DNA from 3 places in the Cellulomonas sp. P2_B4 genome. Region 2 is predicted to be linked to each of the others. Evidence: riboswitches for the same ligand, from Rfam matches in the RefSeq annotation. Region 2 holds a riboswitch; each other region holds the start of a gene.
The links. A riboswitch is a leader RNA that binds a small molecule or an ion and turns the genes downstream of it on or off. The one in region 2 is predicted to bind S-adenosylmethionine.

Region 1 (7,324 bases), on a different contig from region 2:
GAACGGGATGGCGAGCGTGGAGTCGGCGACGAAGCCGAGACCCACCGCCGACGTGGCCTGCGGGAACGCCGCGTTCGGAGACGAGAACGCGACCGTGACGGTGGTCGGGTCGACGACCGTGGTGCCGGCGTACCCGACGAAGTTCGCGGCGACGGAGGACTTGGCGCCGGCGGCGACGGTGTCGTCGAAGTTCTTCTTCACCGACTCCGCGGTGAACGGCGTGCCGTCGGAGAACGTCACGTCGTCGCGCAGCGTGAACGTGAACTGGGTCGCGTCGGCGTTCGCTTCCCACTTCGTCGCCAGCCACGGCTTGAGCGAGCCGTCGGCGGGGTCCTGCCAGAGCAGGGAGTCGACGAGCTGACGGGTCACGTACCAGGTGTCGTTGCCGGAGCCGATGGCGGGCGGGTTGAGCGAGATGGGGTCGTTGCCGATGGCGAAGGTGAGGTCGCCACCGTCGACGGGGGCGTCTGCCGCGGCGGTCGACGTGCTCTCGTCGGAACCCGCGTCGTCCGAGCCCGAGGAGCAGGCGGCGAGCAGGAGGGAGAGCGTGGCGATGCCGGTCAGGAGGCCGGCTTGACGGCGCGAGGGTCGTCGGACGGACATGGTGGTGCTCCTTGCTGGGGGTGGGTGACGGGCGGCGCGGGGGCTCAGTCACGTCGACACGAGGTCACGACGCACCCCCTTCGCCGGCGCGCACGCGGCCGCCGGGGATCGCCGACAGCAGCTCGGCGGTGTACGGGTCGCCCGGGTGCGCGAACACGCCCTCGACCGGGCCCTGCTCGACCACCCGGCCGCGCTGCAGGACGGCCACCTCGTGCGCGACCTGCCGGACGACGGCCAGGTCGTGCGAGATGAACAGGTAGGACAGCCCGAGCTCGACCTGCAGGTCCGTCAGCAGGTCGAGGATCTGGGCCTGGACCGAGACGTCGAGCGCGGACACGGGCTCGTCGAGCACGACGAGCTCCGGGTTCAGGGCGAGCGCGCGGGCGATCGCGACGCGTTGCCGCTGCCCGCCCGAGAGCTCCGCGGGACGGCGCTGGAGCGCGGTGCGCGGCAGGGCGACGACGTCCAGCAGCTCGGCGGCGCGGGCGGCACGCTCGGCGCGCGAGCCGACGCCGAACGCGCGCAGGGGCTCGGTCACGATCCGCTGGACCGAGAACCGCGGGTCGAGGGACGCGTACGGGTTCTGGTAGACCACCTGCATCCGCCGGCGCAGCAGCCGCAGCGCCGCCCCGCGGGTGTGCGTCACGTCCTCGCCGTCGACGAGCACCGAGCCCGACGTCGGCTCCGCCAGCCGCAGCGCGAGGCGGGCGGTCGTGGACTTCCCGGAGCCGGACTCGCCGACGAGCGCGAGGGTGCGCCCGCGCGGCAGGACGAACGAGACGTCGTCGACGGCACGGAGCGTGCCCCCGCCGGCGGACCGCGGGAGCGGGAACTCCTTGGTCAGGCGCCGCGCCTCGAGCGCCGGCACGGCGGTCGGCGGGACCGGCGCGGCGATGGTGCGGGCACCGCGCAGGCTGGGCGCCGCAGCGAGCAGCGCGCGGGTGTACGGGTCGCTCGGTGCGCCGAGCACCTGGTCGGGCGTGCCCTGCTCGACGACCCTGCCCTGCGACATCACGACGATGCGGTCGGCCCGGTCCGCGGCGACGCCGAGGTCGTGCGTGATGAGCAGGACCCCCGTCCCAGTTCCGGCCGTGAGGTCCTCGATGTGGTCGAGGATCTGCCGCTGGACGGTGACGTCGAGGGCGCTCGTCGGTTCGTCGGCCACCAGGAGGCGCGGCTGGGCGGCCAGCGCGATCGCGATCAGCACGCGCTGTCGCATGCCGCCGGAGAGCTCGTGCGGGTACTGCCGCGCCCGGACCTCCGGCTCGGCCAGGCCCGCCCGGCGCAGTGCTTCGATCGCCTCGATCTCGGCGTTCTTGCGGTCGGCCAGACCGTGGATGCGCAGCACCTCGGCCACCTGGTCGCCGATGCGGGTGACGGGGTTGAGCGACACCGTGGGGTCCTGCGGGACCAGGCCGACCAGGACGCCGCGCACGTTGCGCAGGTCGCGGTGGGAGGCGTGGACCACGTCGTGGCCCAGCAGGTCGATGCTCCCGTGGTCGATCACGGCCGCCGGCGCCAGGAGCCGGACCACCGCGGCGGCGGTGGTCGACTTGCCGGACCCGGACTCGCCGACCACGGCGACGGTCTCGCCCGCGTCGACGTGCAGCGAGACGTCCCGCACGGCGCGGACCGTGCCGCGACGCGTCCGGTACGCGACCGCGAGGTCCGTGACCGTCAGGAGCCGCAAGGAGGAGGTCATGCCACACCCCCGTCGTGCCGGTCGAGGGCACGCGACAGGCGGCCCGCGGCCAGCACGCTGAGCGCGATCGTCAGGCCGGGCAGCGTGGTCAGCCACCAGGACGTGCGCAGGTAGTCGCGACCGCCGGACACCAGCGCACCCCACTCGGGCGCGGGCGGGGGAGCGCCGTACCCGAGGAAGCTGAGTGCGGACACCGCGAGGATCGCCGTGCCGAGCTGCAGGGCGGCGAGCACGACGACGGGGCCCGAGGCGTTGGGGAGCACGTGCTGGAACAGGACCGACCACCAGCGGCTGCCGCCGGCGTGCGCGGCCTCGACGTAGACCGACGAGCGCACACGCAGGACCTCGGAGCGCATGATGCGTGAGACCGTCGCGACGCTGGCCAGGCCGACCGCGATCGCGACCTTGACCGTCCCGAAGCCGAGCGCCGTGATGAGCGCGAGCGAGAGCAGCAGCGCGGGGATGGACAGCAGCACGTCGACGACGCGCATGACGACGTCGTCGAACACGCCACCGACGAAGCCGGCGACCAGACCGACCACGGCCCCGACCAGCAGGCCGACGCCGACGGCCACGAGCGCCGCCTCGAGCGTCAGCTGCGTGCCGTGCACCACCCGCGTGTACAGGTCGCGACCCAGCTGGTCGGTGCCGAACCAGTGCGCCGACGAGGGGGCCTGAAGCTTGTCGGCCGGCACTCCGGTGAGCGGGTCGCCGGGCGCGAGCACCTGCGGCACGAACGCCGCCACGAGCACGAACCCGATCCAGACGAGAGCGAGGAGGAGCCCGGGCCTGCGCAGCAGGTCGCCGACCCAGGCGAACCGCCCGCGCGTCTGCTCGTCGGGCTGATCCAGCGGCGCGTCGGCCGGGAGGTCGGCGGCGGTGGTGGCGAGGTCGTCGAGAAGGTCCGTCACATCACACCCCCGCCGTTGCGGGCTCACGGACCGCGGCCGCGGCGACCGGGGCCGCGGCCTTCGGTGGACGTGAGTGCCGCACGATCCGCGGGTCGAGGAGCGGGTAGAGCAGATCGACCGCGAGGTTGACCAGCACGAACACGGCGGCGGCGAACAGGACGACGCCCATCACGACGGGGATGTCCTGCGCGCTGACGGACGTCGCGGTGAGCCGGCCGATCCCGGCACGGGAGAACACGGTCTCGGTGACGACCGCCCCGGCCAGGAGCTCGCCGATGACCAGTCCGGTCACCGTGAGCGCGGGGAGCGAGGCGTTGCGCAACGCGTGCCGGAAGTGGACGCGCACCGAGCCGGCGCCCTTGGCACGGGCCGTGTCGACGTACGGCTGGCGCAGGCTGTGCTGGAGGCTGCGCGAGAGCATCTGCGCGATCAGCGCCGCCGTGGGCACCGCGAGCGTCACCGCCGGCAGGACGATCGAGGAGAACCCCTTGTTGCCCACCGCGGGGAAGATCGGGTTCTGGAACGAGAACCACTGGACGAGCATCAGACCGAACCAGAACGACGGGATCGCGACCCCGAGCGGGGGCAGGCCGAGCAGCGTGTTGGACAGGCCGCGGCTGCGCACCAGGGTCGCGACGATGGCCAGCCCGCCGCCGACCAGCAGCGCGAGCACGAACGCGGCCGCCGCGATGGCCGCGGTCGGCGGGATCGCCTCGGCGATCAGTCCGGTCACCGGCCGGTGCAGGACCACCGACGTGCCGAGGTCCCCGCGCAGGACGCCCCCGAGCTGCGTCAGGTACTGCACCGGCAGCGGCTGGTCGAGGCCGTACTGGGCGCGCAGCGCGTCGAGCTGCTCGGGCGTGACGTCCGACGACTCGCCGCCGTACATGAGCGAGACCGGGTCGCCCGGCAGCGCGTAGAGCACGACGAACGACACCGTGTAGGCGGCCCAGAGCACGAGGAGCGCCTGCCCGAGGCGGGCGAGCACGTAGCGGTTCATCGCGGGGCCCGGGGGAAGGCGCGCATCGGGGTCCTCGTTCCGTCGTCTGTGCTTGCACGGCGGGAGCCGTGCCGGGTAGTCACCTGGAGCACCCCGTCACGTGAAGGGTTGCTGCCCGACCAACCAGGGCTTTGCGTCGGGACTCGATACCGGCCGCGAAGGTAAGGACGAGGCGCGGGGTCGTCAACGATCCGCCGCTGCGTCTCACGGAATGGACGCACCGCCCGAGGACCGAGATGTGAGACGTCGCCGACGGTTCGTTGACTTCGGCATCCGGGCGGCTCACCCTCCCCGCGAACTCCGACAGCGCGCTCACCAGGGGAACCATGTCCGTCGCCCTCCTCCCGTCCACGCTCGACGCCCGCTACGGCGGCGTCGCACCCGACGACGTCGCCACCTCCGACGTCATCGAGCTGCAGCTCGCGCACCGCTCCGTGCGGCGGTACCTGCCCGACGACGTCTCGGACGCCGAGCTCGCTGCCGTCGTCGCCGCCGCRCAGTCCGCCGCGACCAGCTCGAACCTCCAGCTGTGGAGCGTCGTGGCCGTGCGCGACGACCAGCGCCGGTCGGCCCTGTGCGCGCTCGCGGGCAACCAGGCGCACATCACGCAGGCGCCGCTGCTGCTCGTCTGGCTCGTCGACCTCGGCCGCGCCCACGCCATCGCCGCGGCCCACGACGCGCCGACCGAAGGCGCGGACTACCTCGAGACGGCCGTCGTCGGGTTCGTCGACGCGGCCCTGGCCGCGCAGAACGCGGTGCTCGCCGCGGAGTCGCTGGGCCTGGGGACGGTGTACATCGGCGCGCTGCGCAACCGGCCGGCGGAGGTGGCCGACCTGCTCCACCTGCCGCGCCACGTGTTCGCCGCGTTCGGGCTCGTCGTCGGGCGGCCCGACCTGTCCGAGAACACGCGCGTGAAGCCGCGCCTGCCCCAGTCGGCCGTGCTGCACCACGAGGTGTACGACGACGCGGACCACGCCGACGCGGTCGCCGATTACGAGGAGCGGATCGGCGAGTTCTACGCCCTCGAGGGGCTGTCGCACTCCTGGACGGACCGGCTGCTCGCCCGGCTCTCCGGCCCCGCGGCGCTCAACGGTCGCGACCAGCTGCGCTCGGCGCTCGAGGCGCAGGGCTTCCGGCTCCGATGAGCACAGGCACGACGACGAAGGAGAGCACGATGACCGAGACCACCGCCCGCCCGGGCGCCCCCGCCGAGCACCTCAGCCTCGAGGACGCCGCGGCGCTCGCGCCCGCGGTCACCCCGCAGGAGGCCGCCGAGCGCGTCGCCGAGGGCGCGTTCCTGCTCGACGTCCGCAGCGAGACGGGCCGGTCGCGCACGGGCGCGATCCCCGGCGCCACGGTCGGCGACCGGTACGCGATCGACGACGAGTTCGACCTCGCCGCGGCCACGCACCACGCACCCGTCGTCTCGCTGGACACGCCGATCGTGGTCGTCTGCGGCTCGGTGCGCGGGTCCGGCCCGGTGGCCGCGGAGCTGCGCGCCAAGGGCTTCACCAACGTCGTCCACGTCGACGGCGGCTTCGGTGCCTGGAAGGACGCGGGCCTGCCCGCCGAGGAGCCGACCGCCGGATGAGTACCCCCTCCACCGCGTTCCTCGACGAGCTGCGCGCGCTCACCGAGCGCCGACGCGGGTCGTTCGTCCCGCTGACCTCCCCGTTCGACGGGGCCGACGAGACGTCGCGCGCCCTCGTGCGGGACGCGGCGAGCGCCGGCCAGGGGGACCTCCTCGACGTCGCGCACGCGATCCACTCCCACCCGGAGGAGGCGTTCCGCGAGGTCCGCTCGGTCGCGGCGATCGCGGACCTGCTGCGGGCGCGCGGCGTGCCCGCGACGGTGGGGACGCACGGCCTGTCGACCGCGCTGCGCGCGGGACTGACCAAGGCCGGGCCCGACGACGGCGCGGCTCGCGAGGACGCGGGTCCGACCGTCGCGATCCTGGCCGAGTACGACGCGCTGCCCGGGGTGGGTCACGCGTGCGGGCACCACCTCATCGCGGGCGCCGCGACGGGGGCGTTCCTCGCGCTGGTCCGGGCGGTCGCCGACGGTCTGGACCTGCCGGGTCGGGTGCTCCTGCTCGGCACGCCGGCGGAGGAGGGCAGCTCGGGCAAGGAGATCCTGGCGCGCAACGGGTTCTTCGAGGGCGTCGACGCGGCGATCATGGTGCACCCGTTCGGCTTCGACGTCGTCGACCACCCGTTCCTCGGCCGGCGGCAGCTGCGCGTCACGTACCACGGGGTCGCCGCGCACGCGTCGGCCAGCCCGTTCATGGGCCGCAACGCCCTCGACGCCGTCGCGCTGAACTACCAGGCGGTCGCGATGCTGCGGCAGCACATCCCGCCGAGCGACCGTGTGCACGGCGTGGTGCTCGAGGGCGGGACGCGGCCGAGCGTGGTGCCCGAGCGCGCGACCGTCGAGTACTACGTCCGGTCCGCGAGCCCGACGACCCTCAAGGACCTCTCCGAGCGGCTCGCCGACATCGCGCGGGGCGCCGCGCTGGCCACCGGGACGACCGCCGAGCTGGTCTGGGACGCGGCCCCGTTCACGCTCCCCGTCCGGACCAACGGACCGCTCGCAGAGCGCTGGGCGGTGCACCAGGCCGGTCAGGGGCGGACCGTGCTGGCCGGGGGCGTCGTCCCCGAGATACTCGCGGCCTCGACCGACTTCGGGAACGTGAGCGTCCGGCTCCCCGGCATCCACCCGATGATCGCGGTGAGCGACCCGGAGGTGGCCCTGCACACCCGCGAGTTCGCGGAGGTCGCCGGAGGTCCTCGCGGGGACGCCGCCGCCGTCGACGGTGCCGTCGGGCTCGCGCTCACGGCCCTGGACTATCTGGCCGACCCGGCGCTGCGTGCCGCGGTGCGGCAGGACTTCCAGGACGCCGGCGGCGTCCTGGACGTGGAGGGGTACTTCTCATGATCGAGGTGCGCACGTCGCGGCCGGACGAGCACGCCGCGGTCGCGGAGCTCACCGAGCACGGGTTCGCGACCGGGCCGTTCGGTCCGACCACGGACCCGGCGCGGCTGGCGCTGCTGCGCGACGCTCCCGGGCGCGCGGCGGCCGGCGACCTGCTCGTGGCGGTCGACGGCGACG
Region 2 (7,324 bases):
CAGGAACGCGCAGACCAGCCCGTTGACGAAGCCCATGAGCACGTCGGTCGGGCTGTGCATGCCGCGGTACAGGCGGGCCGTCCCGACGCCGATCGGCACGAGCAGGCAGAGCACGGTGACGACGCCGCGCAGGATCGGGTTGCCGATCCGCTGGGCCATCATCGCGAGCGTCACGTAGAACGCCGTGGACGCGCCGGTGTGCCCGCTGGGGTAGGCCGAGGTGGGCGGCGAGTCGTCCAGGTGCTCGACGTCGGGCCGCTCGCGGCCGACCACCAGGGCGGCGGTCATGAAGAGGATGGCCTGCACGGCGATGGCCTGCGGCGGCACGATCGCGAGCCACCACTGCTTGGTGCGCCACCAGAAGAGCGCGACGAACAGCACGCACGCGCCGATGATGAACTCGGTGGTGCCGATCGCGGACAGCGCCGCCGTCACCGAGTTCAGCGCCGGAGTCCGGATCGACTCGAACCACTCGTTCACGGCTGCCTCCCGCGGCAGCCCGTCGAGAGGTCCGGTGATCAGCAGGCCGACGCCGACGAGGACGACCCAGAGGCCGACCGCCGGCAGGAGCACACGGACGCCGATGTCGCGGAGTGCTTCGCGGCCGGTCGGGGCGGACCGGTCGAGCTCGTAGCGGTGCAGGAACGTGTGCATCAGGACTCCTGGTGCGGGCCGGTCGCGGACCAGCCGCTGTAGCCCAGGTAGGACGCGCCGGCGAGGGCTGTGCCGAGGGCGAACCCCGCGATCACGTCGGAGGGATAGTGCACGCCGAGCATGACGCGGTCGAGCCCGGTGATCAGGACGCAGGCGCCGGCGACGACGGGGACGACGACCCGGCCGCGCGGGCCGAGCAGCGGCCACACCAGCAGCGTCACCGTGAGGGCCGCGGCTGCGGTGTTCGTGGCGTGCCCGGACGGGAAGCTCGACCCGGGGGCGTGCGAGACGGCGTCCTCGACCACCGGCCTGGCCCGCTGCACCAGCCCCTTCGCGCCCAGCTGCAGCGCCCAGGCCGCCATGATCGTGAGGAACGCCCACAGCGCCCGCGTGGTCATCCCGTGCCGTCGCCACACCCAGACGCAGAGCACCGTCGCGGCGAGGTTGACCCAGCGCGCCTGGAACGCCTCCTGCCAGACGAGCAGCGCCTGCCGGAGCTCGGGGTGCTCGCGGGTGAAGTCGGTCGCGGAGGCGATGGCCTGCTGGTCGAGCCGCAGGACGTCGTCCACCTGCGCCCGCACCACGTACGCGAGCACCGCGACCGGCACGGTGAACGCGACCCCGAACACGGCGGCACGCAGGAGCGCGCGTCGACGGAGGGGGCGAGGATGCATCCCCGGAGGTTAGGCGCGCGGGGCCGGACGCGCTCGTCGAGAGCTCACGGCACCAGGACGACCACCCCGCGCAGCCCGCCGGCCTCGACCGCGGCGTAGGCGTCGCCCGCCTTCTCGAACGGGTAGGTGTCCGCGACGCGCGGCGTCAGGACGCCCTCGACGGCCAGCGCCGCCACGTCCGCGAGTCCCGCGGAGCCGCTGACCACGTGGACGGTCTTGACGCGGATGCCGCGCTCGGGCGCGGGCGTCGCGGGCGCGGTGACGGCCACGAGCACGCCGCCGTCCCGGGCTGCGACGAGAGCCGGTGCGCCGAGCTCGGCGGTGTCCAGCACCCCGTCGGCGCCCAGCGTGCCGAGGTCGGTGCCCCGCAGCACGAGCCGGGCGCCGGTGCGCTCGACGAAGGCGCGGTCGGCCTCGCGTGCGACGGCCAGCACCGCGAGCCCGCGGTGCCGGGCGAGCTCGACGGCGAACCCGCCGACACCACCGGCGGCGCCGGTGACGGCCAGCGTCGCGCCCGCCAGCAGGCCGAGCAGGTCCAGTGCCTGTGCGGCGGTCAGAGCGTTGAGCGCCAGCATCGACGCGTCCACCGCGCTCAGTGACGCGGGACGCGACGCGACCGACCCGCGCGGCAGCACGACGGACGACGCCTGGGCGCCGACGAAGGTGTCGAACCAGTCGGACAGGGCCAGCACCGGGTCGCCGGGGGCGAGGCCCGTGACGTCCGGGCCGACCGCGTCGACCACGCCGGCGAGCGCCCAGCCGAGCACGTAGCGGTCGGCCGGCGGCAGCGGGACGTGGCCGCGCGCGACGACCACGTCGACCGGGTGGACGGGTGCGGCCTCGACGCGGACCCGGACCTCGCCCGGACCGGGCTCCAGGACGGGCAGGTCGAGGATCGCGAAGTCGGCGGTGGGGCCGGGAACGGTGAGGGTGACGGTCGACATGAGGGCCTCCGAGGGGAGATCGGTTCGGGACGCGACCCATCCTGAGCACAGTGGTATCTTTTGGGAAGTAGGCACCTTCTGGTGCCTAAAGGGTCTGTCTGGTTCCCTGCTCGGAGGACATCGTGCTCGAGACGCTCCCCCTCGCGGCGTACGACTCGTTCGACGCCGACTGTCCGACCCGTGAGCTCCTCGACGAGCTGTCGGACAAGTGGGTCTGTCTGGTCATGACGGCGCTGGAGGTCGGCCCGCAGCGGCACTCGGAGCTGCGGCGGCGCCTCAACGGCGTGAGCCAGAAGATGCTCACCCAGACGCTGCGCGCCATGGAGCGCGACGGCATGATCACGCGGACCGTGACCGCGTCCGTGCCGGTCCGGGTCGACTACGAGCTCACCCCGCTGGGCGTCTCGCTGACCTCCGTGGTGCACGCCGTGAAGGTGTGGGCCGAGGCGAACATGGACGCGGTCGCGATCGCCCGTGAGGCGTACGACGCCCGCGTCTGATCTCACGATGTGACCAGCGGTTTGACGTCGTCGGGCCCCCGATCTAAATTCCCTACCAATAAGGTCAAGATTTCCAGCGCGAAGCTCCGGCTAGCTGGAAGGCAACCCTCCGCGCGGTGGGGTGCCCCGGATGAGGACCTGGTCGTGGTGGGCACTACGCCTCCACACGGCAACGACGCGAACCCCGGCAGTGCCGGGACGAGAGGAACGACCATGAACGCGTTCGGAGCACCCCGCTCCCCGAGCTGCGGCGACGCCATGCTCACGCGTTCCTGTTGTCGCTGAACCTTCAGCGCCCCGCTCCACCTCGCACGCCCCGCTGAACGGGGCGAGCCTCGCCGCACCTCTGACGTGCGCGCCCCACCTCTCGCACCACCTGAACGGATACCCCTGTGTCCTCCCATGCCCACCTCGGTGTCGACCTGTCCGACACCGGCGCCCGCGCCGCCGCCTGGCGCACCCACGGCTCCCAGGGTCAGCGTCTCTTCGACGCCGGCCGCCTCGAGGAGCTCGTCGCCGTCGCCCAGCGCGGTGCGCTCGACTTCGTCGTGTTCGACGACGACTTCGCCCTGCACCCCGGCGGCAGCACGACCCGCCTCGACGCGGCCATCGTCGCCTCCCGTCTCGCGGCGCGCACCGACGGCATCGGCCTCGTCGCCTCGGTCGGCACCTCGCACCTCGAGCCGGCGCACATCTCGACGGCCATCGCGACGATCGACCAGGCCAGCGCCGGTCGCGCCGGGTGGCAGGTCGGCTGGACCACGCGTCTCGACGAGGTGCCGACGGCCGGCCCGCGGTCGTCCTCCCCGGACGTCGCGGCCCTCGCCGGCGCGGCCGAGGCGGCCGCCACAGTCGCCCGGCGCTGGGACAGCTGGGTGCCGACGGCCTCGGCACGTCCGCGTTTCACGACGCACGACGGCGTGAACTTCGCCGCCGGCGCCCCGAAGGGCAGCACGCGTCCGCCGCAGGGCCGACCCCCGGTCGTCGTCCGTGCGACGACCTCCGACGAGATCGAGCTGGCCGGACGCGTCGCGGACGTCGTGCGCATCCGCGCCACCGACCGCGACGAGGCCGCTCGCACCCGGGCCCGGGTCCTGGGCGCGGTCGTCGCCGCAGGTCGTGACCCGCGCGACGTGCGCGTCCTGGTCGACGTCTACCTCATCGTCGGGCCGGACCGGGCCAGCGCGCAGGCCCGCCTCGACATGCTCTCCGACCTGGAGGGCGTCAGCTGGGACACCGGCTCGCTCGCGTTCGTCGGGACCTCCACGGGGTTCGCCGAGCTGGTCACCGACTGGCTCGACGCCGAGGCCGCCGACGGGTTCACCATCCGCCCGGCATCCGTGCAGACCGACCTGGTCGCGCTCGTCGACGGCGTCCTGCCGGTGCTGCGCGCGTCGGACGCCTTCCGTTCGTCGTACCCCGGCCGCACGTTCCGCGACACCCTCGGCCTGCCGAGCACCGTGCCGAGCACCGTCGCCCGATTCGCGGCGTCGGCATGACGACCACCGACCTCCGCGTCGTGCGCTCGTACGCGCTGAGCGACCCGGCCGTGCAGCCGATGCTCGACGAGCTCGCGGTCGAGTACCTCACGCGGTACAGCGAGTTCTTCGGGGTCGACGACCTGCGCGCGGAGCTCGAGCGGTACCCCGCCGAGCAGTTCGCGGCGCCCGACGGTGACCTGATCCTGATCCTGGAGGACGGGACCGCGGTGGCCGGCGGTGCGTTCCGGCTCCGGGCCGAGCCGGAGCTCGGTTCGGCGGAGCGGCTCAGCCGGCCGGGCACGCGCGACGAGTCCGGTCTGCCGACGGTCCGCACCGCCGAGTACAAGCGGATCTGGACCAGCTCCGCGCACCGCCGCCGCGGTCTGGCGCGCCAGGTGCTCGCCGAGCTCGAGCTCCGAGCGGTCGCGCTCGGGTACGAGCGCCTCTACCTCACCACCGGTCCCCGGCAGCCCGAGGCCGCCGCGCTCTACCTGGCGACCGGCTGGCACCCCCTGTTCGACACGACCGACGCCCCGACGGACGGCCCGCTCGCGTTCGAGAAGTGGCTCTGTCCGGAGCATGACGCCCCGCAGTCGTAGAGCCCCCTCGAACCCCGGAGTGCACCGTGTCCACCGCCTTCCTGAAGAAGGACGACGTCCTGCCCGACGTGCCTGACGTCGTCGTCCACGACGAACCCCGCGTCTACGGCGCGCGCCACCCCGCGCGCTGGGTCGCGACCGCGATCGTCGCCGTGCTGCTCGCGATGGTCGTCAGCTCGCTGCTCACCAACCCCAAGTGGGAGTGGGGGGTCGTCTGGCAGTACCTGACCTGGCCGTCCGTGCTCGACGGGCTGTGGGGCACCATCCGGCTCACCGCCGCGGCCGCCGTGGTCGGGTTCGGGCTCGGCACCGTGCTCGCGCTCATGCGGCTGTCGAGGTCACCGCTGCTGCGGTCGGTCGCGTGGGGGTACATCTGGATCTTCCGGTCCGTGCCCCTGATCCTCCAGCTGCTGCTCTGGTACAACCTCGCGTACCTGTACCCGCACCTCACGCTCGGGGTGCCGTTCGGCCCGTCGTTCGTCGAGCTCGACACCCTGTCCGTGATCGACAAGTTCGGTGCCGCGGTCCTCGGGCTCGGGCTCTCGCAGGCGGCGTACGCGTCCGAGATCATCCGCGCCGGCATCATCGGCGTCGACCAGGGCCAGCACGAGGCCGCCGCGGCGCTCGGCCTGCCCCGGCGTCGCCAGCAGCGGCGGATCATCCTGCCGCAGGCCATGCGCACCATCGTGCCGACCGCCGTGAACGAGATCATCGGCCTGGTCAAGGGCACGTCGGTGGTCTACGTCCTGGCGTACGGCGAGCTGTTCTACATCGTCGGCGTCATCTACGGCCGCAACCAGCGCGTGGTCCCGCTGCTGATCGTCGCGGGCATCTGGTACCTCGTCCTGACCACCGTGCTGACGATCGCGCAGTACTACCTGGAGCGGCACTACGCCAAGGGCGCCCTGCGCCAGCTGCCGCCCACGCCGATCCAGAAGGCACGCTGGGGCCTGGGCGTGAGCTGGTCCCGCCTCACCGGCAGACCACTGCCCGGCGACCTCCCACCGAGCTACGGACGCGGCGCCCGCAACCTCCTGGTCCGCACCCAGCGGGGTGGGTTCTGATGGCCGCGGGGCTCGTCAAGGCGGGTCTGGTCGAGGTGCGCGGAGTGCACAAGGCCTACGGGACGCTCGAGGTGCTCGACGGCATCGACCTGACGGTCCGGCCCGGCGAGGTCACGGTGATCCTCGGGCCGTCGGGCTCGGGCAAGTCGACCCTGCTGCGCGTGATCAACCACCTCGAGAAGGTCGATCGCGGCCTCATCTCGGTGGACGGCGACCTCATCGGCTACCGGCGGCGTTCCGACGGAGCGCTGCAGGAGCTCAAGGAGAAGGATGTGCTGGCGCAGCGGACCCGCATCGGGTTCGTGTTCCAGAACTTCAACCTCTTCCCGCACCTGACCGCGCTCGAGAACGTTATCGAGGCGCCCATCTCGGCGCAGCGCCGGCCGCGGGCCGAGGTCGAGGCGGAGGGCCGTGCGCTGCTCGAGCGCGTCGGGCTGTCCGACAAGGCCGACGCCTACCCCCGCCAGCTATCCGGCGGCCAGCAGCAGCGCGTGGCCATCGCCCGGGCGCTCGCGGTCAAGCCGTCGGTCGTGCTCTTCGACGAGCCGACGTCGGCGCTCGACCCGGAGCTCGTCGGCGAGGTCCTCGACGTCATCCGCGACCTCGCCGCGACTGGCACGACCCTCGTCGTCGTGACGCACGAGATTGGGTTCGCCCGTGAGGTCGCCACCTCGATCGTCTTCATGGACGGCGGCCGGATCGTCGAGCAGGGCACACCGACCCAGGTGCTCGACGCCCCGCAGCACGCCCGCACCAAGGCCTTCCTGGACAAGGTGCTCTGACCTCTGCGCCTGCATGCACCCCTGATCGTTCCCCGCTCACCCGCGCGCCTGCGCACACCACCGAAAGAGAGAACCTCCCGTGACCACACCCCTGCGACGTACCCGGCTCCTGAGCGCACTGGCCCTCGTGCCCCTGCTGGCGCTCGCCGCGTGCAGCGGATCGGCCGCGGCGGACGACGACGTGGCGGCCGAGCCCTCGGGCTCCGCCACCGCAGCCGCCGGACTGACGATCAACACCAGCCCCGATCAGGACCGCATCCACTCGACCGAGTCGGCCGACGCCATCGCGCTGCTGCCGGCCGCGGTCAAGGAGTCCGGCGTGCTCAAGGTCTCGACGACGGCCGGTGGCCTCCCGCCGCTCGGCTTCCTCGCCGACGACGAGAAGACGCCGATCGGCAACGAGCCCGACATCGCCTCGCTCATCGCCGACGCCCTGGGCCTGAAGCTCGAGCTCGAGGTCAAGGCGTGGGCCGACTGGCCGCTCGCGCTGCAGTCCGGGGACGTCGACGCGGTCATCTCCAACGTCACGGTGACCGAGGAGCGCAAGGAGCTCTACGACTTCTCGTCGTACCGCAACGACCAACTCGGCTGGCTGACGGCCGCCGGCAGCGACGTCAAGCAGATCA
Region 3 (7,324 bases), on a different contig from region 2:
CTCGAGGCCCTTGAGCAGGACCCACGCGTTGAACGCCGACAGCGACGGGCCGGTGTTCCGGATGAGCGTCTGCACGGGTCCGTGGATGTACTCCTCCGACCCCAGGATCGCGCCACCGAGCACGCGGCCCTGGCCGTCGATGTGCTTGGTCGCCGAGTAGACGATGACGTCGGCGCCGAAGTCGAGCGGCTTCGAGAGGACGGGCGTCGCGAAGACGTTGTCGACGATCACGATCGCGCCCGCGGCGTGCGCGAGCGTCGTGACCGCCGCGATGTCGACCAGGTCCTGCATCGGGTTGGACGGCGTCTCGAAGAACACGACGTCGGCCGGCGTCGAGAGCGCCGCCTCCCACTGCGCGAGGTCGTGCCCGTCGACGTAGTCGGTGGTCACACCCCACTGGGCGAAGACCTCCTCGAAGAGCACGACCGTGGACCCGAACAGGGCCCGGGCCGCGACGACGCGCGAGCCCGACTTGGCGACCGCCGCGATCGCGGTGAACACCGCGGACATCCCGCTGGCGGTGGCGAACGCCGCCTCGGCGCCCTCGAGCAGCCGCAGCCGCTCCTCGAACGTCGAGACCGTCGGGTTGTTGTAGCGCGAGTACAGGAACCGGTCGTACTCGCCCGCGAACGCGGACTCGGCCTGAGCGGCGTCGTCGTAGACGTAGCCCTGCGTCAGGAAGAGCGCCTCGGACATCTCCTGGAACTGCGAGCGCACGAGCCCGCCGCGCACGGCGAGGGTGTCCGGCCGCAGCGTCCCGCGCTCGACCCGCTTCTCGTCCCAGTCGCCGGGACCCGGCACCCGGGGGCTCACCGCTGCCGCCACGGCAGGCCGGCCGCGCGCCAGCCCGAGTGCCCGCGGTGCCCGTCGGCACCCACGTCGCCCTCGAAGCCCTCGAGGACGTTGTACGCCGGACCGAGTCCCGCGGCCGTCGCGGCGTTCGCGGCGTGCACCGAGCGGACGCCCGAGCGGCACAGGAACACGATCGGCCGGCCGTCGCCCGGAGTGAGCCCGAGCTCGCCGAGCTGCTTGAGGAACTGCGGGTTCGGGCGTCCCGACGGGTACGAGACCCACTCGACCAGCGCGGAGCGGCCGCCGATCGACGCGGCGTCGGGGATGCCGACGTAGGCCCACTCAGCGTCGGTGCGCACGTCGACCAGCAGCGCGTCGCCGTCGGACGCCAGGAGGTCCCAGGCCTGCTGGGGGGTCAGGTCGCCGGCGTAGCTCATACGGGCCTCGTCTCGTGGGTCGCGTTGCTCGGAAGGATGACGGCCTGCGCGACGATCACACGCTCGCCGTCGTAGGTCGCGGCCGGGCCGCCGTGCAGCACGTAGCCGTCGGCCAGGGCCTCCGAGACGCGCTCGCAGAAGGCGATGTCGTCGGTGCCGCTGAGCAGCCGGTACCTGAGTCGTTCTGTCACGTGCGCAGCCTCCATCGGTCCTGGCGGTAGCACCCTCGTCCGTGCACTGTCGTGCACGCGGGTTGCTGCGGCGTCGTCGAGCCAGATCTCTCGGCCGCTCTGGATGGTGCCGGTGATGCTAGTGCGGGCGTCGGACGGAATCCAACTGGTGGAATCGAAGTCTTGCGATCCGAGACGAATCCGATCGTGCGTTGACACGTGCGCGGCGGGACGGGGACCCTCTTCTCAGGTCATGAGCGCCAGCGTCAAGCCCCGGCTCGCTGGCCGGCAACCCTCCTCCGCGGTGGGGTGCCCCGGGTGACGACCTGGCCGAGTTCCGTCCGGGGCTCGGCAAGCGCGGGGTCCACCGACGGCGGTGCCCCCTCTGTGTCGGAGGACCATCATGACCACAACTGCCGAGCGCCTCTCGTGTGTGGACGTCGACGCGGTGAGCGAGCTGCTCCCCGTCGTCGGCGGCAACACCACGGTGCCCCTCGTCGACGGCACGCAGCGCGTCTACGCCAACCTCGACTACGCCGCGTCCGCGCCCGCCCTCGAGGCGGTCGCCGCGCGTGTCACCGAGGTCCTGCCGCTGTACGCGTCCGTGCACCGCGGCGCCGGGTATCTGTCGCAGGTGTCCACCGCCCTGTACGAGTCGTCGCGCCAGACGATCGCGCGGTTCGTGGACGCGCGTCCCGACGACGTCGCGATCATCACCCGCAACACCACCGACTCGCTCAACCTCCTGGCCCGGGTCGTCCCGAGCGGGTCCCGGGTGCTGGTGCTGGACATCGAGCACCACGCCAACCTGCTGCCCTGGGTGCACTCCGCGGACGGGCACGGCCACTCGACCACCATCCTGCCGATCGCCCGCACGGTCGCCGAGACGCTGTCCAGGCTTCGCGACGAGCTCGCGCGCCGGCACTACGCGCTCCTGACCGTCACCGGCGCCTCCAACGTCACCGGTGAGTCGCTGCCGCTCGACGAGGTCATCGCCCTCGCGCACGCCGAGGGCACCCGCGTCGCCGTCGACGGCGCCCAGCTGGTGCCGCACCGCGGGTTCTCGCTCGCGGCCTCCGACGCCGACTACATCGCGTTCTCGGGCCACAAGACGTACGCACCGTTCGGGGCCGGCGCCCTGGTCGGACGTCGCGACTGGCTCGACGCAGGTGCGCCGTACCTCGCAGGGGGAGGTGCGGTGCGCGACGTGCGCACGGACCGGACCGTGTGGCAGCCCGCACCTGCCCGGCACGAGGCCGGCTCGCCCAACGTCATCGGCGCCATCGCGCTCGCGGAGGCGTGCGACCAGCTCGCGGCCCTCCCGCCCGGTGCGCTGCACGCCCACGAGGACGCCCTGCGTGCCCGGCTCGTCGCGGGCCTGTCCGCCATCGACGGCGTCGAGATCGCGCGCATCTGGCCCGACTCCGCCCCGCCCGTCGGCGTCCTGACCTTCACCGTGCCGGGCCACAACCCCGGCCTGGTCGCCGCCTACCTGTCGGCCGAGCACGGGATCGGCGTCCGTGACGGCCGCTTCTGCGCCCACCCGCTCCTCGCGCACCTGAACGCCTCCGACGGTGCGATCCGCGCGTCCGTCGGCGTCGGCACGACGAGCGAGGCCGTCGACCGGCTGGTCACCGCCCTGACGCAGTACCTCGCCGACGGTCCCGCGTCCGGCTACGAGATCGTCGACGGCTGCTGGGCGGTCGTCGAGGACACCCGCCCGCTCGTCGCCGTCCACGGCCTGGACCACCTGGCCGCCACGGCCGCGGCCGCCTGCGGCCCGGCCCTGGACGACTGACGCAGGCTCGGCGCCACCGGCGGTAACCGTTCCGGACTCGGCGAACGCGGCACTTCCTGTCGAACGCGGCACCTGCTGCTGCCGCGTTCGCACGGAACTGCCGCGCTCGCGACCACCTCGCTGCGCCCGGCCGCGCGCGAGCGCGGCGCCGAGAGCGACCTCTCGGCGCGAGATCGGCAGTTCCGAGCGCCGATCTCGCGCCGAAGGGTCGATCTCGGCCTGCGCGCAGCGGGGTCGCGGCGGTGGGCCGTTCGTCGGCAGGATGAGCGCGTGACCGATCCCGTGGCGCAGCAGCAGGTCGGGGTGCTCGGCGTGCTGGCGTTCCTCGTCGAGCTGGCGATGATCGCTCTGCTGGCGGTCGCCGGCTGGCGGCTGGGCAGCAGCACGCTCGTGTCCCTGCTCCTGGCAGTCGCGTTCGTCGTGGTGGCCGTCGCGGTGTGGAGCCGCTGGATGGCGCCGCGGTCGGACCACCGACTCGTGGGCAGCCCCCGTGCGGCCGCGGCCACCGGGCTGTTCGTCGCGACGGCGGTCGTCGCGCTGCTGGCCGGCATCTCGCCGCTCGTCGCGATCGCGTTCGCGGTGGTCGGCGGCGCGGTGTTCGTCGCGACCCGCAACGCCTGACCCGCCGCGCGAGCACGAGCGTTGCCGCGGTGTTCGTCGCGACCCGTCACGCCTGACCCGCCGCGCGAGCTCGTGCGGCGCGACCGCAACGCCTGACCCGCCGCGCGAGCTCGTGCGTAGCCGCGGTCGTGCATGGAAAGAGTCGAGTTCGGCCCAGACGCACGACCTCACGCGCAGGTGGGCTTCACCCTGCGGCGGGACCGTCTCTGAACCAGGATGGACCCCAAGGCGAGCGGCCGGCGGGATCCGAGACCCGGCGGCCGTTCGTCGGTCTCCGGGCGGTCAGCAACCGGATCTCGCGGCTCAGCCGAGCGGCGTGACCGAACCCGTCAGGTGCGGCACCTTGGTCCAGGCCGCGAACGAGAATCCGCGGTCCGACGGGGCGATCCGTACGTTCACCGTCGACGGCAGCAGCACCGGCTTGGCGAACTCGACCGACCAGTCGAAGGCGTCGGTCCGCGCCGCGCCCACGGAGGCCAGCGCGCGCGACGCCGTGTACATCCCGTGGGCGATCGCGCGCGGGAACCCGAACGCCCTGGCGGCCAGCGACGAGAGGTGGATCGGGTTGTGGTCGCCCGAAACGGCCGCGTACCGGCGACCGGTGTCCGCGGCGAGCACCCACTGACCGGTGGGCGTCGGGGCGGTCCACCCGCTGCGTTCGTCGGGACCCTCGCCCCGCAGGAACACACCGCGCGCCAGGTACGTGGAGACGCCGCGCCAAGCGACCTCGTCGTCGGCGGAGACCGTCGTGACGAGGTCCACCTGCGTGCCGGTGCGGTGACCGCGCAGGTTCGTCGCCGAGGCCCGGAGCTCGAGCGTGTCCCCCAATGACAGGGCGCGGCTCTGGACCACCCGGTTGGAGAGGTGGACCAGGCCGGCGAGCGGGAGCGGGAAGTCGGCGCGCGCCATGAGGGCCGTCGCGACGGGGAACGCCAGCACGTGCACGAAGCCGGCTGGCAGGGCGTCGCTCGCCGACTCGCCGAGCAGGTGCTGGTACTCGGTCAGGTGGTCCGCGGAGGCGTGGACCGACCGGACGACGTACTCGACGTCGGGCAACGAGGTCGGTGCCCGGTCGAGCCGGCGAGACACGGACAGTCGTCCCGACGACGCCGCGCCGCGCACGTAGAGGCCGCCGAGCCCGGGCACGCCGGGCAGGACGACGACCGTCACTGACCGACCAGGTTCTGCCCGCACACCCGCAGCACGCGACCCACGATCCCACCCGCGGCGGGCGAGGCCAGGAACGCGACCGTCTCGGCCACGTCCACCGGCTGGCCGCCCTGCTGCAGCGAGTTCAGCCGACGGGCCACCTGCCGCGTGATCGCCGGGATGCGCGCGGTCATCTCGGTCTCGATGAAGCCGGGCGCGACCGCGTTCGCGGTGCCGCCGAACGCCTCGAGCAGGGGAGCGGTCGCGCGGACCATGCCGATCACGCCGCCCTTGGACGCCGCGTAGTTGGACTGCCCGCGGTTGCCCGCGATGCCCGAGGTCGACGCGAGCGAGACGATCCGCGGTGCGTCGGTGAAGTCGCCCGAGGTCAGCAGCGCCTCGTTGATCGCCAGCTGCGACGCGATGTTCACCGCCAGCACGGACTCCCACTTGTCGGGGGTCATGTTGGCCAGCAGCTTGTCGCGCGTGATGCCCGCGTTGTGCACGACGATGTCGAGCCGCCCGTGCCGCTGCAGCGCGTGCTCCAGCAGCCGGGCACCGGCGTCCGGCGCCGTCACGTCGAGCTGCAGGGCGGTCCCGCGGACGCGGTTGGCGACGGCGACGAGCTGTTCCCCGGCGGCGGGAACGTCGACGGCCACGACCGTCGCACCGTCGCGGGCGAGCGTGTCGGCGATCGACTCGCCGATGCCGCGCGCGGCGCCGGTGACCACGGCGACGCGGCCCTCGAGCGGGCGGTCCCAGGACGAGGGGAGCGAGCCTGCCGACGAGTCGACGGCGAGCAGCTGCCCGTCCACGAACGCCGACTTCGTCGACAGGAAGAACCGCAGCGCGCCCACCACGGACGGCGCGGTGACCGGCACGTCGGCGCCGAGGACCAGGCCGTTGGCGGTGGCGCCGCCGCGCAGCTCCTTCGCGATCGACCGCAGGAGCCCGTCGACGCCCTGCCGCGCCGCCGCGACGGCGGGTGCGTCGTCCGCCGAGGCCGCTCGCGACACCGTGACCACGCGACCGCCGCGGGCGAGCCTCTTGAGCACCCCGGCCAGGGCCAGCACGGGCTCGGCCAGAGCCGACGGGTGCGTCAGCTCGGTCAGGCCGACGACGACCGCCGAGTACCGCAGGTCGGGCGTGGGGTGCCGGTGGACGTCGAGGTCCCAGTCGGCGGACAGCAGGCGTGCGAGCTCGTCGTCACCGAGCACCAGCACAGGCCCCTCGAGCAGCGGCTGCCCGGGCGCGAACCGCTGGAGCGGCGCGGGCTGCGGGAGGCCCAGCTTCTTGGCGACGTTGCCGGTGACGCCGCCGTTGACCAGGTTCAGGTACGTGTCGGTGGACATCAGGCCGCCTCGAGGATCGCGGTCAGACCGAGCCCGCCGGCGGCGCACACGGAGACGAGAGCCCGGGTGCCGGGTCCCCGTCGGTGGAGCTCCTTGCTGACGGTCGCGACGATGCGCCCGCCGGTCGCGGCGAACGGGTGCCCGGCCGCGAGCGAGGACCCGTGGACGTTCAGCTTCGAGCGGTCCACGGTGCCGAACGCGCCGTCCAGCCCCAGCCGTTCGCGGCCGAACTCCTCGGACTCCCACGCCGCGAGGATCGTCAGCACGGTCGACGCGAACGCCTCGTGGATCTCGATGAGGTCGAAGTCCGCCAGCGACAGGCCGTTGCGGGCCAGCAGCCGAGGCACCGCGAACACGGGCGCCATGAGCAGCCCGTCGACGCCGTGCACGAAGTCGACCGCGGCGGCCTCGGCGTCGACGATCGAGGCCAGGGGAGTCAGGTCGTGGGCGCCGGCCCAGTCGGCCGACCCGAGCAGCACGGTCGACGCCCCGTCGGACAGCGGCGTCGAGTTGCCCGCCGTCATCGTCGCGGGGGTGTCCAGCCCGAGCCCGAACGTCGGCTTCAGCGACGCCAGCTTCTCCAGGGAGGAGTCCGCGCGCAGGTTCGCGTCGCGCGTCAGGCCGCGGAACGGCGTGACCAGGTCGTCGAAGAACCCCTCGTCGTAGGCGGCCGCCAGGTTCCGGTGGCTGGCCAGCGCGATCTCGTCCTGCGCCTCCTGCGTGATGCCCCACTGCGCCGTGGTGATCGCCTGGTGCTCGCCCATCGACAGATGCGTGCGCGGCTCGCTGGTCCGGGGCGCCGACGGGGCGAGGTCCTTGGGCCGGATCTTCGCCACGGCCGTGAGCTTCTGGGCCGCGCTCTTCGCCCGCGAGAGGTCGAGCAGCTGTCGGCGCAGCCGGTCGCTGACCGCGATGGGGGCGTCCGACGTCGTGTCCACGCCGCCGGCGATCGCCGACTCCAGCTGCCCGAGCCGGATCTTGTTGCTCAGCGAGACGACGGTCTCG

Region 1: another riboswitch for S-adenosylmethionine. It lies ahead of AC1DZC_RS18795 (ABC transporter permease); the one in region 2 lies ahead of AC1DZC_RS19385 (LLM class flavin-dependent oxidoreductase).
Region 3: another riboswitch for S-adenosylmethionine. It lies ahead of AC1DZC_RS08685 (DUF1737 domain-containing protein); the one in region 2 lies ahead of AC1DZC_RS19385 (LLM class flavin-dependent oxidoreductase).

What each region holds. Positions count from the first base shown of each region.
Region 1 covers NZ_JBFUDI010000014.1:75,651-82,974, forward strand. Annotated here, with positions in the region: gene AC1DZC_RS18780 (ABC transporter substrate-binding protein) at 1-603, opposite strand, end outside; gene AC1DZC_RS18785 (dipeptide ABC transporter ATP-binding protein) at 668-2,305, opposite strand; gene AC1DZC_RS18790 (ABC transporter permease) at 2,302-3,216, opposite strand; gene AC1DZC_RS18795 (ABC transporter permease) at 3,218-4,216, opposite strand; SAM riboswitch class IV at 4,260-4,367, opposite strand; gene AC1DZC_RS18800 (NADPH-dependent oxidoreductase) at 4,543-5,361, shown strand; gene AC1DZC_RS18805 (rhodanese-like domain-containing protein) at 5,391-5,807, shown strand; gene AC1DZC_RS18810 (M20 family metallopeptidase) at 5,804-7,150, shown strand; gene AC1DZC_RS18815 (GNAT family N-acetyltransferase) at 7,147-7,324, shown strand, end outside.
Region 2 covers NZ_JBFUDI010000017.1:12,693-20,016, forward strand. Annotated here, with positions in the region: gene AC1DZC_RS19365 (phosphatase PAP2 family protein) at 1-654, opposite strand, end outside; gene AC1DZC_RS19370 (phosphatase PAP2 family protein) at 654-1,328, opposite strand; gene AC1DZC_RS19375 (alcohol dehydrogenase catalytic domain-containing protein) at 1,373-2,272, opposite strand; gene AC1DZC_RS19380 (winged helix-turn-helix transcriptional regulator) at 2,395-2,772, shown strand; SAM riboswitch class IV at 2,835-2,954, shown strand; gene AC1DZC_RS19385 (LLM class flavin-dependent oxidoreductase) at 3,165-4,271, shown strand; gene AC1DZC_RS19390 (GNAT family N-acetyltransferase) at 4,268-4,852, shown strand; gene AC1DZC_RS19395 (amino acid ABC transporter permease) at 4,879-5,916, shown strand; gene AC1DZC_RS19400 (amino acid ABC transporter ATP-binding protein) at 5,916-6,698, shown strand; gene AC1DZC_RS19405 (ABC transporter substrate-binding protein) at 6,778-7,324, shown strand, end outside.
Region 3 covers NZ_JBFUDI010000004.1:165,900-173,223, forward strand. Annotated here, with positions in the region: gene AC1DZC_RS08675 (O-succinylhomoserine sulfhydrylase) at 1-813, opposite strand, end outside; gene AC1DZC_RS08680 (rhodanese-like domain-containing protein) at 810-1,229, opposite strand; partial or broken gene AC1DZC_RS08685 (DUF1737 domain-containing protein) at 1,256-1,435, opposite strand; SAM riboswitch class I at 1,429-1,530, opposite strand; SAM riboswitch class IV at 1,649-1,763, shown strand; gene AC1DZC_RS08690 (aminotransferase class V-fold PLP-dependent enzyme) at 1,803-3,197, shown strand; gene AC1DZC_RS08695 (YrdB family protein) at 3,468-3,818, shown strand; gene AC1DZC_RS08700 (MaoC/PaaZ C-terminal domain-containing protein) at 4,122-4,988, opposite strand; gene AC1DZC_RS08705 (3-oxoacyl-ACP reductase) at 4,985-6,319, opposite strand; gene AC1DZC_RS08710 (acetyl-CoA C-acetyltransferase) at 6,319-7,324, opposite strand, start outside.